DNA from 4 places in the Pseudoalteromonas ruthenica genome. Region 1 is predicted to be linked to each of the others. Evidence: predicted binding sites of a transcription regulator. Region 1 holds the regulator's gene; each other region holds the start of a gene.
The links. Region 1 encodes LexA, which represses DNA repair genes until DNA is damaged. Its sites were predicted from a motif close to TACTGTATNNNNATACAGTA; they were not measured.

Region 1 (3,183 bases):
ATATAAGGGTCGATAATACGCACGGCTGCTGCAAAGTCTTCTGCTGTCAGCTGGCCTTGTGGTTCGAGTAGAGCGGTATTGTGTGTTTCGTTTATAGTGATATTGAGCATATATCCTCGCCAACGAGTTCATTGGATGCTCTATCAATATAGAATATTTACTTACAAGCGGTTGGTTATTGGTGCAAGGTTGTAGGTAGTGCGCTGAGGTTTAAAGTTTCACCTACGCAGCTTTGCAGCAAACTCTGAACTTGGTCTTTTTCGTTTTGCGAGTAGCGAAGGTCATATTTGCTCATGATGTAATTAAAGCGCTGAATGTACTGACAGCGGTAATCTTGATGCGGCGGCAACCATTGCCAAGGGCCTTTTGCGCCTTTGCTACGATTTAGGCCATTATCAACAGCAAGCAAATTCTCCATATCGTTGGCAAATTGTGCCTTTTGCGAACGACTCCAGGTGGCAGCACCGTGTTCATAGGCAAATTTAAGCGGAACAATATGGTCTATATCTAAATCATCGTCATTGCGTAGTATCTGTCCCGAATAAGGGTCATGCCACTGGCCGCTGGTGACGGTGCAGCGCGCTTGAGTGGTGTAGCTTACATCACTGTGTGATTGGGCAATCAGCACTTCAGCACGGGCGTCTTGGCAGTCGTGATCGGTGTCTAACCAATGTGGCCAGTTATCCCGATGATAACTATTTCCTGATGTTTGTTTAGTGTGGTTCTTTGGTAAACGTCCACCGTCTGCTAGACAGCTTTCTAAGTTCGCATAGGGGGTAAAAGATTGAGTGCGTTGATAATGAGCCGAATCTTCAGGGTGACAAAGGCCGCTGCGCGACATCTTGACCGTATCGGCTTTGCACGCACCTATCGTCAGTGCCGAAATAAGTATAAGGAACGCTGAAAATACACCTTGGCGAGTCATCTAACTGCTTAATAACATGACTAAAACAGCGCTACTTTAAAGCATTGTCGCGCATTCGTCACCTATCACTTTATGAGTATGAGATGAGGTTGCATATGAACAAAAGCGAAGTTGCATTAATTAAGGTTGCAATGGTCAGCAAATTCCCTGATTTTATTTGCGATTTTCATTTAACTGTATATACTCACAGTTAAATGTACTGTATGGAAACCCAGTTGTATGCGCCCATTAACTAAACGCCAATCGCAAATTCTTGAGCTGATTAAAGTCTTTATTAAAGATACCGGCATGCCGCCGACGCGTGCAGAAATTGCACAAACACTGGGGTTTCGCAGTGCTAACGCCGCAGAAGAACATCTTAAGGCGTTGGCTAAGAAAGGCGTAATCAAAATGAAGCCTGGCGCGAGTCGAGGTATTCAATTGGTCGAGGAAGAAGAACCCGAACAATTGGGCCTGCCTTTAATTGGCCGTGTTGCTGCGGGCGAGCCCATTCTTGCACAACAGCATATAGAGAGTCACTGCCAGATAGACCCACTACTGTTCAAGCCTGCTGCAGATTATTTGCTGCGCGTAAATGGCATGAGTATGAAAGACATCGGCATTATGGATGGCGACTTATTAGCGGTACATCGCACTCAGGTGGCTGAAAACGGCCAAGTGGTGGTCGCGCGGGTTGATGAAGATGTCACCGTGAAGCGTTTAGAAAAAGCTGGGCGTAAGGTTCTGCTGCATGCAGAGAATGAAGAATTCACACCCATTGAAGTCGATTTAGAGAACGAATCCTTTAATATTGAAGGCTTAGCTGTAGGTGTGATCCGAAACGCCGACTGGATGTAATTAAATTTACTTATTTTGCCTCTAATAGGTCTGTTATTAGGGGCTTTCCCCATGTTCCCTCCTTAGCCACAGTGCTTTCTAACAGCTTGAATATTCCTGTTAATTTATTAATAAAACGTAAACAAAAGTAGTGTATTAACTTGCTATTAGCTCAATCTTTGACTAATTGGTTATATTACAGGCTTTGCTGGTCGGTTTTTCAACAGTTTATTTAGGGTCAAAGTTGTCGACTGGTAAAAGCATAATAATAACGAAGATTGGGTATTAAGCTGTAACCGCCTCTTCCTTGCATTGCGCAACAATAAGGAGATGGTACACATGAAGAAGCTGAGCTCCCTCATGTTGCTATGTCTGTTATTCCCTCAATTGGTGTCCGCGAATAGCAAGTACAACTTGCGCCAAGGGGTAACTGACATTAGCGAAAATGTTTACCAACTACACATGACCATATTTATTATATGCTGTGTGATTGGTGTGGTTGTTTTCGCGGTGATGTTTTGGGCGCTGCTCAAACACCGCAAGTCAAAAGGGGTCACCCCCGCTACCTTTCATGAAAGCACCAAAGTAGAAATACTTTGGACAGCGATTCCATTTGTTATTCTCATAGCCATGGCTGTTCCGGCCACCAAAACCCTGATTGCTATGGAGGATACAACAAAGGCCGATATCACCATTAAGGTGACTGGTTCACAATGGAAATGGCACTACGAGTATATGGGCCACGATGTGGGCTTCTACTCACTGCTGTCAACGCCTCAAGAGCAAATCAAAAATGCGCAAAATAAGGGCGACAATTACCTCCTCGAAGTAGATAAACCCTTGGTCATTCCCACTAATCAAAAAGTACGTTTCTTAATGACCTCAGATGACGTCATTCACTCTTGGTGGGTGCCCGATTTTGCAGTAAAGAAAGACGCTAACCCTGGGTTTATCAACGAAGCTTGGACACGCGTAAACGAACCGGGTACGTATCGCGGCCAGTGCGCCGAGTTATGCGGTAAAGACCACGGCTTTATGCCGGTGGTCGTAGAAGCAAAACCCCCTGAAGAGTTTGACGCTTGGCTGGCAGAGCAGAAACAAGCGAAGCAAGCTCAGGCGCAGGCCGATGCTGAGCTGCTAGAACAAATCCTCTCTGAAGATGAGCTAATGGCATCGGGCGAGCAAGTGTACATCACGCGCTGTGCAGCTTGTCATCAGCCTACGGGGCTCGGTTTACCTGGAGTCTTCCCCGCCATTAAAGGCAGTCCAATAGCCACCGGCGATATTAACGACCATATCGATATTGTGGTGCACGGTAAGCCAGGGACTGCGATGCAGGCATTTGTCGGTCAACTTACGCTTAAAGAGTTGGCTGCGGTGGTTACTTACCAACGCAATGCCTTCGGTAATGAAACCGGTGACATCGTTCAACCAAGCGTGAT
Region 2 (3,183 bases), 1.1 Mb from region 1:
TTGACGCAATTAATTTGGCCACTGCGTGCTTAAACCAATGCGCGCTTACAATTAAAACAGGAATATTATGCGCTCTATATATTGCGGACACTTAAATAAAAGTCATGTCGACCAAGAAGTTACTCTGTGTGGGTGGATCAACAAACGCCGCGATTTAGGTGGCTTGATCTTCGTCGATGTGCGTGACCGCGAAGGTTTGGTGCAGGTGGTGTTCGACCCGGAAGTCGAAGGGCTTATGGATGTGGCGAATAAACTTCGTCAAGAATTCTGTGTACAAGTCAAAGGGGTAGTCCGCGCTCGCCCTGACAGCCAAGTCAACAAAGACATGAGCACAGGTGAAGTGGAAATTCTAGGTACTGGCCTTGAGATCATTAACCGCAGCGACGCTCTACCACTGGATTTTAACCAGCAAAACTCCGAAGAGCGCCGTCTAAAATACCGTTATTTGGATCTTCGCCGCTTAGAGATGAGCGACCGTATTAAGTTGCGTGCCAAAGCCACAAGTTTTGTTCGCCGCTTCCTTGATAGCAATGACTTCCTCGATATTGAAACGCCGGTACTGACGAAAGCGACCCCTGAAGGAGCACGTGACTACCTTGTGCCAAGCCGTGTGCATCATGGCAGCTTCTATGCATTGCCGCAGTCGCCACAGTTGTTTAAACAATTGTTGATGATGTCTGGCTTTGACCGTTACTACCAAATCGTTAAATGTTTCCGTGATGAAGATTTACGTGCCGACCGCCAGCCAGAGTTCACGCAAATCGATATCGAAACCTCATTTATGAGTTCAGACCAAGTTCGCGGTGTCACTGAAAAACTGATCCGTGATATGTGGCAAGAGTTGCTGAATGTTGATTTGGGCGAGTTCCCGGTGATGGCCTACAGCGAAGCCATGCGCCGCTTTGGCTCTGACAAGCCTGACCTACGTAACCCGATGGAGCTTATTGACGTTGCTGATTTGGTTAAAGACGTTGAGTTCAAAGTGTTCTCTGGCCCTGCCAATGATGAGAAAGGCCGCGTAGCTGTGCTTAGCGTGCCAGGCGGAGCGTCGTTGTCACGCAAGCAAATTGACGAGTACACCAAGTTTATCGGCATCTATGGCGCTAAAGGTTTAGCCTGGATGAAGGTCAATGACCGCGACGCAGGTGTGGAAGGCGTGCAATCACCGATTGCTAAATTCTTGAACGAAGAGGTGATCACCGCCTTACTTGAACGCACCAATGCGCAAACTGGCGATATCATTTTATTCGGTGCCGACTCACGCAATGTGGTCAATGAAGCCATGGGTGCGCTGCGCTTGAAGATTGGTTTAGACCTTGAGCTAACTGATTTAACCAAATGGGCACCATTGTGGGTCGTAGACTTCCCGATGTTTGAAGAAGACGATGAAGGTAATCTACACGCGGTTCACCACCCATTTACTGCGCCAAAAGATGTCAGCCCAGAGGAGCTGGAAGCCAACCCTGCCGGCACGCTTTCTGATGCCTACGACATGGTTCTTAATGGTTACGAAGTGGGTGGTGGTTCGGTGCGTATCCACAACAATGCGATGCAACAAGCGGCGTTCCGAGTATTGGGGATCAATGAGCAAGAGCAACAAGATAAGTTCGGTTTCCTACTCGATGCGTTGAAGTATGGTACACCGCCGCACGCTGGCTTGGCGTTCGGCCTTGACCGTCTAGTGATGTTGCTTTGTGGTACAGACAATATTCGTGATGTCATTGCCTTCCCGAAAACGACGCAAGCATCTTGTTTGATGACCGATGCTCCGAGTGTGGCAAATCCCGACGCTCTGCAAGAGCTGGGTATCGGAGTGACTGCCTCTGAGAGTGAACAAAGCGAATAAGCGATAGCGATAAAAGAAGCGGCTCAGGCCGCTTTTTTTATGCTTCAGCTTTACACTGGTCATACATACAGTTACCATTTCCATAAGCGAGAATAATAATAAGGTCAGTGGGTGAGTATAATTTTGGGAATTGACCCCGGCTCGCGCTTTACCGGCTATGGTGTCGTGCAGCAGCAAGGGCATAAGTTCCATTACTTGGGCAGTGGCTGTATTAAGTTAGGTGATAACGCCTTCCCGTTGCGTTTAAAAATGATTTTCCAAGGCGTCAGCCAACTCATTGAGCAATTTAATCCTACCGCGTTTGCCATAGAACAAGTGTTTATGGCCCACAATCCTGATTCGGCATTAAAGCTAGGGCAAGCCCGGGGCGCAGCCATTGTCGCCGCCACCTTGGCCGATATTGACGTGTCAGAATACTCCGCGCGGCAAGTGAAACAAGCTGTGGTTGGGCGGGGCTCTGCGGAAAAGGCACAGGTACAACACATGGTGAAGCATATCTTGAAGCTGCCAGCGACGCCGCAAGCAGATGCCGCCGACGCCTTGGCTATTGCCATGTGCCATGGTCACTCACAACAAAACTTAATAAAACTGTCCGGTCAAGCACGTAAAACCGTGCGCGGACGCTTGAGGTAACAATGATAGGACGAATTAGAGGATTGTTGGTTGAGAAGCAGCCCCCTGAAGTGTTAGTGGAAGCAGCAGGCATTGGCTATGAAATCAACCTCCCCATGAGTTGCTTTTATGCACTTCCCGAGTGTGGTGAACAGGTCACCTTGTATACCCACTTTGTGGTGCGAGAGGATGCGCAGCTGTTATTTGGGTTTAACACCAAAAACGAACGTGCCCTGTTTCGTGAATTATTAAAAGCCAATGGGGTAGGGCCTAAACTAGGCCTAGGTATTTTATCGGGAATGTCGGCAGAGCAATTTATCCATTGCGTTCATCATGGCGATGCAAGCACCTTAGTAAAGCTTCCTGGCGTTGGCAAAAAAACCGCAGAGCGGTTAGTGTTAGAAATGAAAGACAGGCTTAAAGATTGGGGTCCTGACTTATTTACCCCTCACACTGACGCGGCACCAATAGATGCGCCCAATGGCGATACTTTGGTCGCGAGTCATGCCCAAGACGATGCGGTGGCCGCACTTGAAGCTCTGGGCTATAAAAATGCTCAGGCAGTGAAGTCGGTAAAAGCAGTCGCGAAGCCAGGCATGGCCTCCGAAGAAATGATTAAGCAAGCGCTCAAAGCGATGCTATAACAGAGATACCATCATGATAGAAGCGGATCGGCTGATTGAGCCAGAGGTACAGGGTAATGAGGATGTGGTCGATAGAGCCAT
Region 3 (3,183 bases), 1.5 Mb from region 1:
AGCTGAAAAAAGGCCGATAACTGCTTAGAAGTAATTCAGGTTGAATAAAGTTTATGCAAGTTAAGCCCGTCATTCGTAACGAACTACAAATGGACTCGCAATTATGTCGCAGTGTCCATGAGGCCCGTCGTGGAGACTTTGCTTGGCTGTTAGCATCATTATCAGCAGATGCACTCGATTTTGCCCAGTTTCACCTTCCCAAATCGGAACTAGAATCTCACCAAGTGGATGAGCAGCAGTTGCGATTACAGTTGGGCGCTGCGCCTGCAAAACCAACGGCATTACCGGATTACCACATAGATAGAGCTCAGCATGACAGGGCATTATTGGCGCAAAGCTCAATGACAACTCTGCGATTAAAAGAGTGTCTAACCCCCGAGCCTTTGGCAGTGCGAGACGACAAAACCTATGTTCCACTACCTATAATTGACAATTGCGATCCGAGCGTACAGGCAAAACATCATCGCCAATATGAGCCACTGAACGAGCCGCAAATGGATAGTGCAGCTTTTTACGATCAACTTGTGGATATGAATAAGTCCTCGTCTTTAGCACACGCGTAGTGGCCTGCGCATAATGGCGTTTGGCCAGTCAGAGCGCGCTAATCAGGGTGCAATAGCAGGTGCGAGCCAAGGGTTTCTTGTACTAATTAAGCGAATACCTAAAGCTGCCACCGGGCGGCGGCATCACATCAAGGCATACAGCATTTTTTGAATTTATTGCCACTTAAGCATGGGCAGGGATCGTTGCGTTTAAGCTTTACATCAGCGGCTTCAAACAACCGTCCGCTGTCGTATTTCCATTGGTGGTGGCGTTGAATGAACTGTGAGCGTTCATGAATACAGTGAAGGGTGTCAGCAATGATGTAAAAAGCCTTAAATTCAACATAGGCCAAAGCATCGCCAGGCTCATAATCCATTATGTGTAAGCGTACAAAATGCGCAGCTTGGGCAAATTCAGCCACTTCATCTCTGGGGTTTTGTTCTAGGGCTTTCTCTGAGCAGGTAAAACATAAGTAATCAATAGCTTGTTCACAAAATGCACTATAACGAGAGCGCATGAGGCTCTGGGCGTCGGGGGCATCAATAGCTCTACTTACAAACCGGCCGCAGCAATCAGCAAAAGGCTGCGGCAATCCACAATGGCACATCGCATTTTCTAACTACAAGGAATCACGCCAATATATTAGCAGACTTGTAACTGCGAGGGCACAGTTGTTTGTTCGCTGGCGTTATGCTCGGTAGTGAAACAGTAAAGCTGTGCTTTAGCTTGGTGGGTATTAAGTTGTAAGGCTTCGAGTTGTTGCTGTTTTAAAATGTCCGTCCAGGTGATCACCGCCGCAAAACGGCCATTTTGCAGCGCACAATTAAGCATGTACTCCATATCAACAACATGTTTAGCCCGAATTACCAGCAATTTATTCGTGTCGATAGAGCAAGCGTCCAATAGGTGACGGCTAGGCACATTGTCAGGGGCGACTAATAGCGTCCAGCCATTATTTTGATTGTAGCGATGAACGATTTTAAGCATCTCAAATGTTGCAGAGATCTCATCCTCAGTTTTTACGATATTGATCACATTAGGGTTATCTTGCTGATAGCTTTTAACATGACGAACACTTGCTGTATGTAACATAATTGCCTCGCTGTGGATTTTGTGAACCATATACAGTGTTTTATACAGTATGTGTATACAGTAGTTTATACAGTTATTCAGTGCAAGTTTTTTTTGTTTCTTTTTTAAACGTCTTGTTTGTTGCTTTAAACGCTTAGCGATACCGAAGAAGCTAAAGCCGTGTTTCGGTGCCAATATTGCTGTGTAAACATGCGGTCATTTGTCCGCATTTATGCTAGTATCCGCCGCTTCTATTTTACGTATCATTGTTTACTCCTATGTTCGAAAGACTGTTCAAAATAAAATCGCATGGAAGCTCCGTTAAGCGCGAGGTTATCGCAGGACTCACGACCTTTATCACCATGGTGTACATCGTGTTTGTCAACCCGGCAATGCTAGCAGAGGCGGGAATGGACCAAGGGGCAGCATTTGTCGCAACCTGTATTGCTGCTGCTATCGGTTGCTTCATTATGGGTTTTTGGGCGAATTATCCGTTGGCATTAGCGCCAGGCATGGGCTTAAATGCATTTTTTACCTACGGCGTAGTATTAGGTATGGGTTACACCTGGCAGGCGGCTTTAGCGGCGGTATTTATGTCGGGGTGTATCTTTTTAGCGTTGAGCCTATTTAAAGTCAGAGAGTGGATAATCAATGCCATTCCACTGGTACTTAAGCGCGCTATCGCCACGGGGATTGGCGCTTTTCTGGCGCTCATTGCACTGAAAAACGCGGGTATTGTTGTTGCCAGTCCAGCCACGCTCGTACAGATGGGTGATATTACCAGCAGTGGGCCTTTGCTCGCTATCCTGAGCTTTTTCGTAATAGCGGCGTTGTTGTATCGTGATATCAAAAGCGGCGTATTGATCAGTATTATGTTGGTTACAGGCATTGCGTTATCTCTGGGGCTGGTTGAATATCAAGGGGTGATCTCAGCGCCACCGTCCATCGCTCCTACCTTTATGCAATTAGACTTTGCCTCGGCGTTAGAGTTATCCATGCTCAGTGTCATTTTCGCATTCTTGTTTGTGGATTTGTTCGACACCTCAGGCACCTTGGTGGCGGTAACGCAAAAAGCGGGATTGGCCGATGAGCAAGGGCGCATGCCACGTTTGGGTCGAGCACTGAGTGCCGATAGTACAGCGACAATTGCAGGCTCTATGCTCGGCACCTCTACGACCACTTCCTACATCGAGTCGGTATCCGGTGTGTCAGTGGGTGGGCGTACAGGCTTAACAGCTGTGGTGGTGGGCTGTTGCTTCCTACTGATGATGTTTTTTGCTCCTTTGGCAGCCATGGTTCCAGCTTATGCAACAGCGGGTGCGATTTTGTATGTCTCGGTGCTCATGCTGCAAAACCTTAAGCTGGTTGATTGGGATGATATGACAGATGCGATTCCAGTTGCCGTGGTGCTGTTGATGACGCCGTTAACTTTTTCCATTGCCCACGGCATTGCCCTTGGCTTTATCGCCTATACGGCGGTGAAATTAGTGTGTAATAAGGGGGCGGAGATTAGCTTGAGTGTGTGGATTCTAACAGTACTATTTTTGCTTAAGTTCATGTTTTTATCTT
Region 4 (3,183 bases), 960 kb from region 1:
AATACAAGCTCACAGTCTTTTAAGTTATATTCAGCAAGTTGCAGTTTATCTTCGTTGAAAAGCCGGGAAATCTCGGAAACTTTGTCTTTGTTTTCGATAAGCTTTCGCTCGCCAAGGATTTCGTGGGCAACATTATCAAGGGCAAAGCTGGGGTAGTAATATGTGGCGTTTTTAAGCATATCAATGCCATCAAGTACAGCGCGCCCGGGAACTATAAGCTTAGCGACTTTTCCTCCGCGCCACACAACCGCCTCGTTATTGCGTCCTAAATTAAGACGAATACCCAATTGTTGAGCGCGATAGCACAGCAGCTGAAAGTCAAAGTCGACCACATTCCAACCAACGATCACATCAGGGTCTATATGGTGTATGTGCTCTTGTAACCGCACGAGCAAAGCGGCCTCATCCTCAACATACTCAAGCCACGAGCGCTCTTCGGTGCTACGCCCAACCATCAGCACCTTTTTAAACCGTTCACTTACCAAGCCAACACTGTAAAGCACCCCATCGCCACTGCATTCAATATCCAGCGATAAAACCCGCAAAGTGGGCCGGTAGTGGGGATGGCTTTTAAACCGCGCTTGGACTAAGGAGCCATTAGCACTGGAGGTGCCGTCTACCCAAACGCCGCCGCGAATAAATCGCTCCATTAAGAAGCGCTCGTGCGCGCGGATATCATCCTCGTATAACGTAATTCCTTGCTCTTTAAGCTGTTCTCGCGCCGCATAAAACTGATTCAAGTGCGTGAAATAACACCCTGCCATGGGTTTACCGGCAAAAGAGTGCAGCGTTACTGTGCGTATATCACAAGGTAAGTTAGCGGCTTGGAGTAATTTTATCACTCGCTGCTGCTGCGATTGGGCAACGAAAAATACCGCAGACTCAGCGACAGATTGTGCTTTAACTGGGCCGTTGTCTGTGGCCAGCCAAAAGACATGACTGATACCATCGCTCAGTTGCCGTGTTTGCGCGGAAAGGATAAACCCTGCTATTGGAGCCAACCGAATACCTATAGAAGTGAGTAAATACAGCGCGTTGTTTTCTATGTCTTGCCCAAGCATCACAACATAAGTGAATTGTCACTTGAGTCATATGCAGCCACACTCTAAAATGGTCGCACTGTAAATATATACATAAGTTGATACACCATGCTATCCGATCCGCTGAAAAAAACAATCCGAAACGCTCATCAGCGGATAGCTTCAAGCATGGACGATTATCGCCCTCGTGCTAGCCAAAACTACTTGGTCGCAGAAATAGCAAAAACACTCGCTGGTGAATACGACAAAAAGCAGCGCATTTGCGTGGTCGAAGCCGGAACCGGAACCGGCAAATCTTTGGCATATTGCTTAGGTGCCTTACCACTGGCACTCAAACGTAATAAAAAGCTGGTGATTGCAACCGCTACAGTAGCCTTGCAAGAGCAGCTGCTCTATAAAGAGTTACCCTTTTTTGCCCAGCACAGCGGTCTTACTTTTAGTTATGATTTGGTCAAAGGCCGGGGGCGCTATATCTGCGCCCATAAGCTCCATAACGCCGTCAATGGCGAACAAGAGCAACTCGCGTTGACGCCCACTTTAAGCTCTCCTTTGAGTGACATGGAGCAAAAATGTCTGCATCAGCTGCATGATGCTTACCAAAACAAACAGTGGCAAGGTGACCGAGACTCATGGGCCGACGTGATCCCAGATCGCGTATGGCACCTTATTGCCTGTGATAAGCATGCCTGCCAACGGCAGATGAAAGCACACCAAACCTGCCCTTTCCATCTTGCGCGGCAAAAAATAGCGCAAATGGATGTGTTAGTGGCCAACCACAGCCTATTATTGGCCGATTTGGAACTCGGCGGTGGCGTGATTTTGCCGGAGCCAGAAAACTGTATTTATGTGATTGATGAAGCACACCACTTACCGCATATCACTCGCGACTTTTCATCTGCCGCAGCAACCTTAAAAGGGACTCAGGATTGGCTCGAGAAACTATTCAAATTCAGCGGCAAAATGGCGCAAACCATTTTTAGCGCCAGCGCATCAGGCAGCCAATTTAAACTCAATGATGCCCTTGATGATGTGGCCAGAGGCATGAAAGCCGTGCTGAGTATGCTTGATAGTGCAGACTTTCAATACACCGAAGACGACACCTATCGTTTCTCTCACGGAGTGCTGCCGCAACAGCTCACAGTGCAAGCCAAAGATATCAGTGAAGCCAGTAAAACGGCGCTACGCACCCTCAACAAGATGCACGAAGCGCTCAGTAGCGACGTAAATGATGGCGATGTAAAGCCGTTTATTGCTGACCCTATTTTAGCTGAAAGTGGGCAATATATAGCCCGTTTAGAAACGCTACAAAAGCTGTGGCAAAGTTATGCTAAAGAAAGCGAAAGCGTTCCCCATGCCAGGTGGATAAAGCGCATGGAGTATAAAAACCATCATGACTACCTCCTGAGTGACTGCCCTATTGAAGTGGGGTTTTACCTCAAAGATAAATTATGGCGCGAGTGTGCAGGAGCGGTATTGTGTTCGGCCACGCTCAGCGCCTTGGGCTCCTTTGAACATTTTGCCCATGAAAGCGGGCTACGCTCAGAGCAAGGAGTTAAGTTTATCAAGGTGCCCTCACCGTTTGATTACCCCAATCAAGCGCAGCTGCATATTCCCAAAACCGAGTGTGAGCCAACCGACAAAGCGTTTAGCGATTACCTTGCCAAAGCACTGCCCAATACCCTAGATAAATCCAAAGCCAATCTGGTGTTGTTTGCTTCTTATTGGCAAATGCACCATGTCGCCGAGCGTTTGCGTAAACAAGGGTGGGACATTTTAATGCAAGGCGAGCTATCTCGGGATACATTGATCCGACGCCATAAGCGCCGTATTGATGATGCCCAAGGCAGTGTGCTGTTTGGCACCCAAAGTTTGTCTGAAGGCCTCGATTTGCCGGGCGATTACCTGACTAATCTAGTGATCACAAAAATCCCGTTTGCGGTGCCCACCTCACCGATTGAAGAAGCGCAAGCAGAGTTTGTAGAGCAAAAAGGGGGCAACCCGTTTTTATCCATTACCGTACCGGACGCCGCCAAGAAATTAGTACAAAGCTGTGGTAGACTGCTGCGCAAAGAAAGAGACAGTGGTGTGATTACCATTTTCGACCGCCGCTTAATCACCAAGCGTTATGGTAAAGCCATGCTCG

Region 2: a site for LexA is predicted at 1,900-1,919, ahead of ruvC (crossover junction endodeoxyribonuclease RuvC). Genes of this name have one in related genera too.
Region 3: a site for LexA is predicted at 1,679-1,698, ahead of PRUTH_RS07105 (SulA-like leucine-rich domain-containing protein). Genes of this name have one in related genera too.
Region 4: a site for LexA is predicted at 1,118-1,137, ahead of dinG (ATP-dependent DNA helicase DinG). Genes of this name have one in related genera too.

What each region holds. Positions count from the first base shown of each region.
Region 1 covers NZ_CP023396.1:3,015,268-3,018,450, reverse strand. Annotated here, with positions in the region: gene PRUTH_RS14225 (SpoIIAA family protein) at 1-110, opposite strand, end outside; gene PRUTH_RS14220 (HNH endonuclease family protein) at 176-925, opposite strand; gene lexA (transcriptional repressor LexA) at 1,145-1,762, shown strand; gene coxB (cytochrome c oxidase subunit II) at 2,081-3,183, shown strand, end outside.
Region 2 covers NZ_CP023396.1:803,512-806,694, forward strand. Annotated here, with positions in the region: gene aspS (aspartate--tRNA ligase) at 68-1,846, shown strand; gene ruvC (crossover junction endodeoxyribonuclease RuvC) at 1,958-2,479, shown strand; gene ruvA (Holliday junction branch migration protein RuvA) at 2,482-3,102, shown strand; gene ruvB (Holliday junction branch migration DNA helicase RuvB) at 3,116-3,183, shown strand, end outside.
Region 3 covers NZ_CP023396.1:1,503,883-1,507,065, reverse strand. Annotated here, with positions in the region: gene PRUTH_RS07115 (VC2046/SO_2500 family protein) at 54-563, shown strand; gene PRUTH_RS07110 (YchJ family metal-binding protein) at 692-1,060, opposite strand; gene PRUTH_RS07105 (SulA-like leucine-rich domain-containing protein) at 1,186-1,635, opposite strand; gene PRUTH_RS07100 (NCS2 family permease) at 1,893-3,183, shown strand, end outside.
Region 4 covers NZ_CP023396.1:703,842-707,024, reverse strand. Annotated here, with positions in the region: gene PRUTH_RS03435 (DNA polymerase II) at 1-1,001, opposite strand, end outside; gene dinG (ATP-dependent DNA helicase DinG) at 1,149-3,183, shown strand, end outside.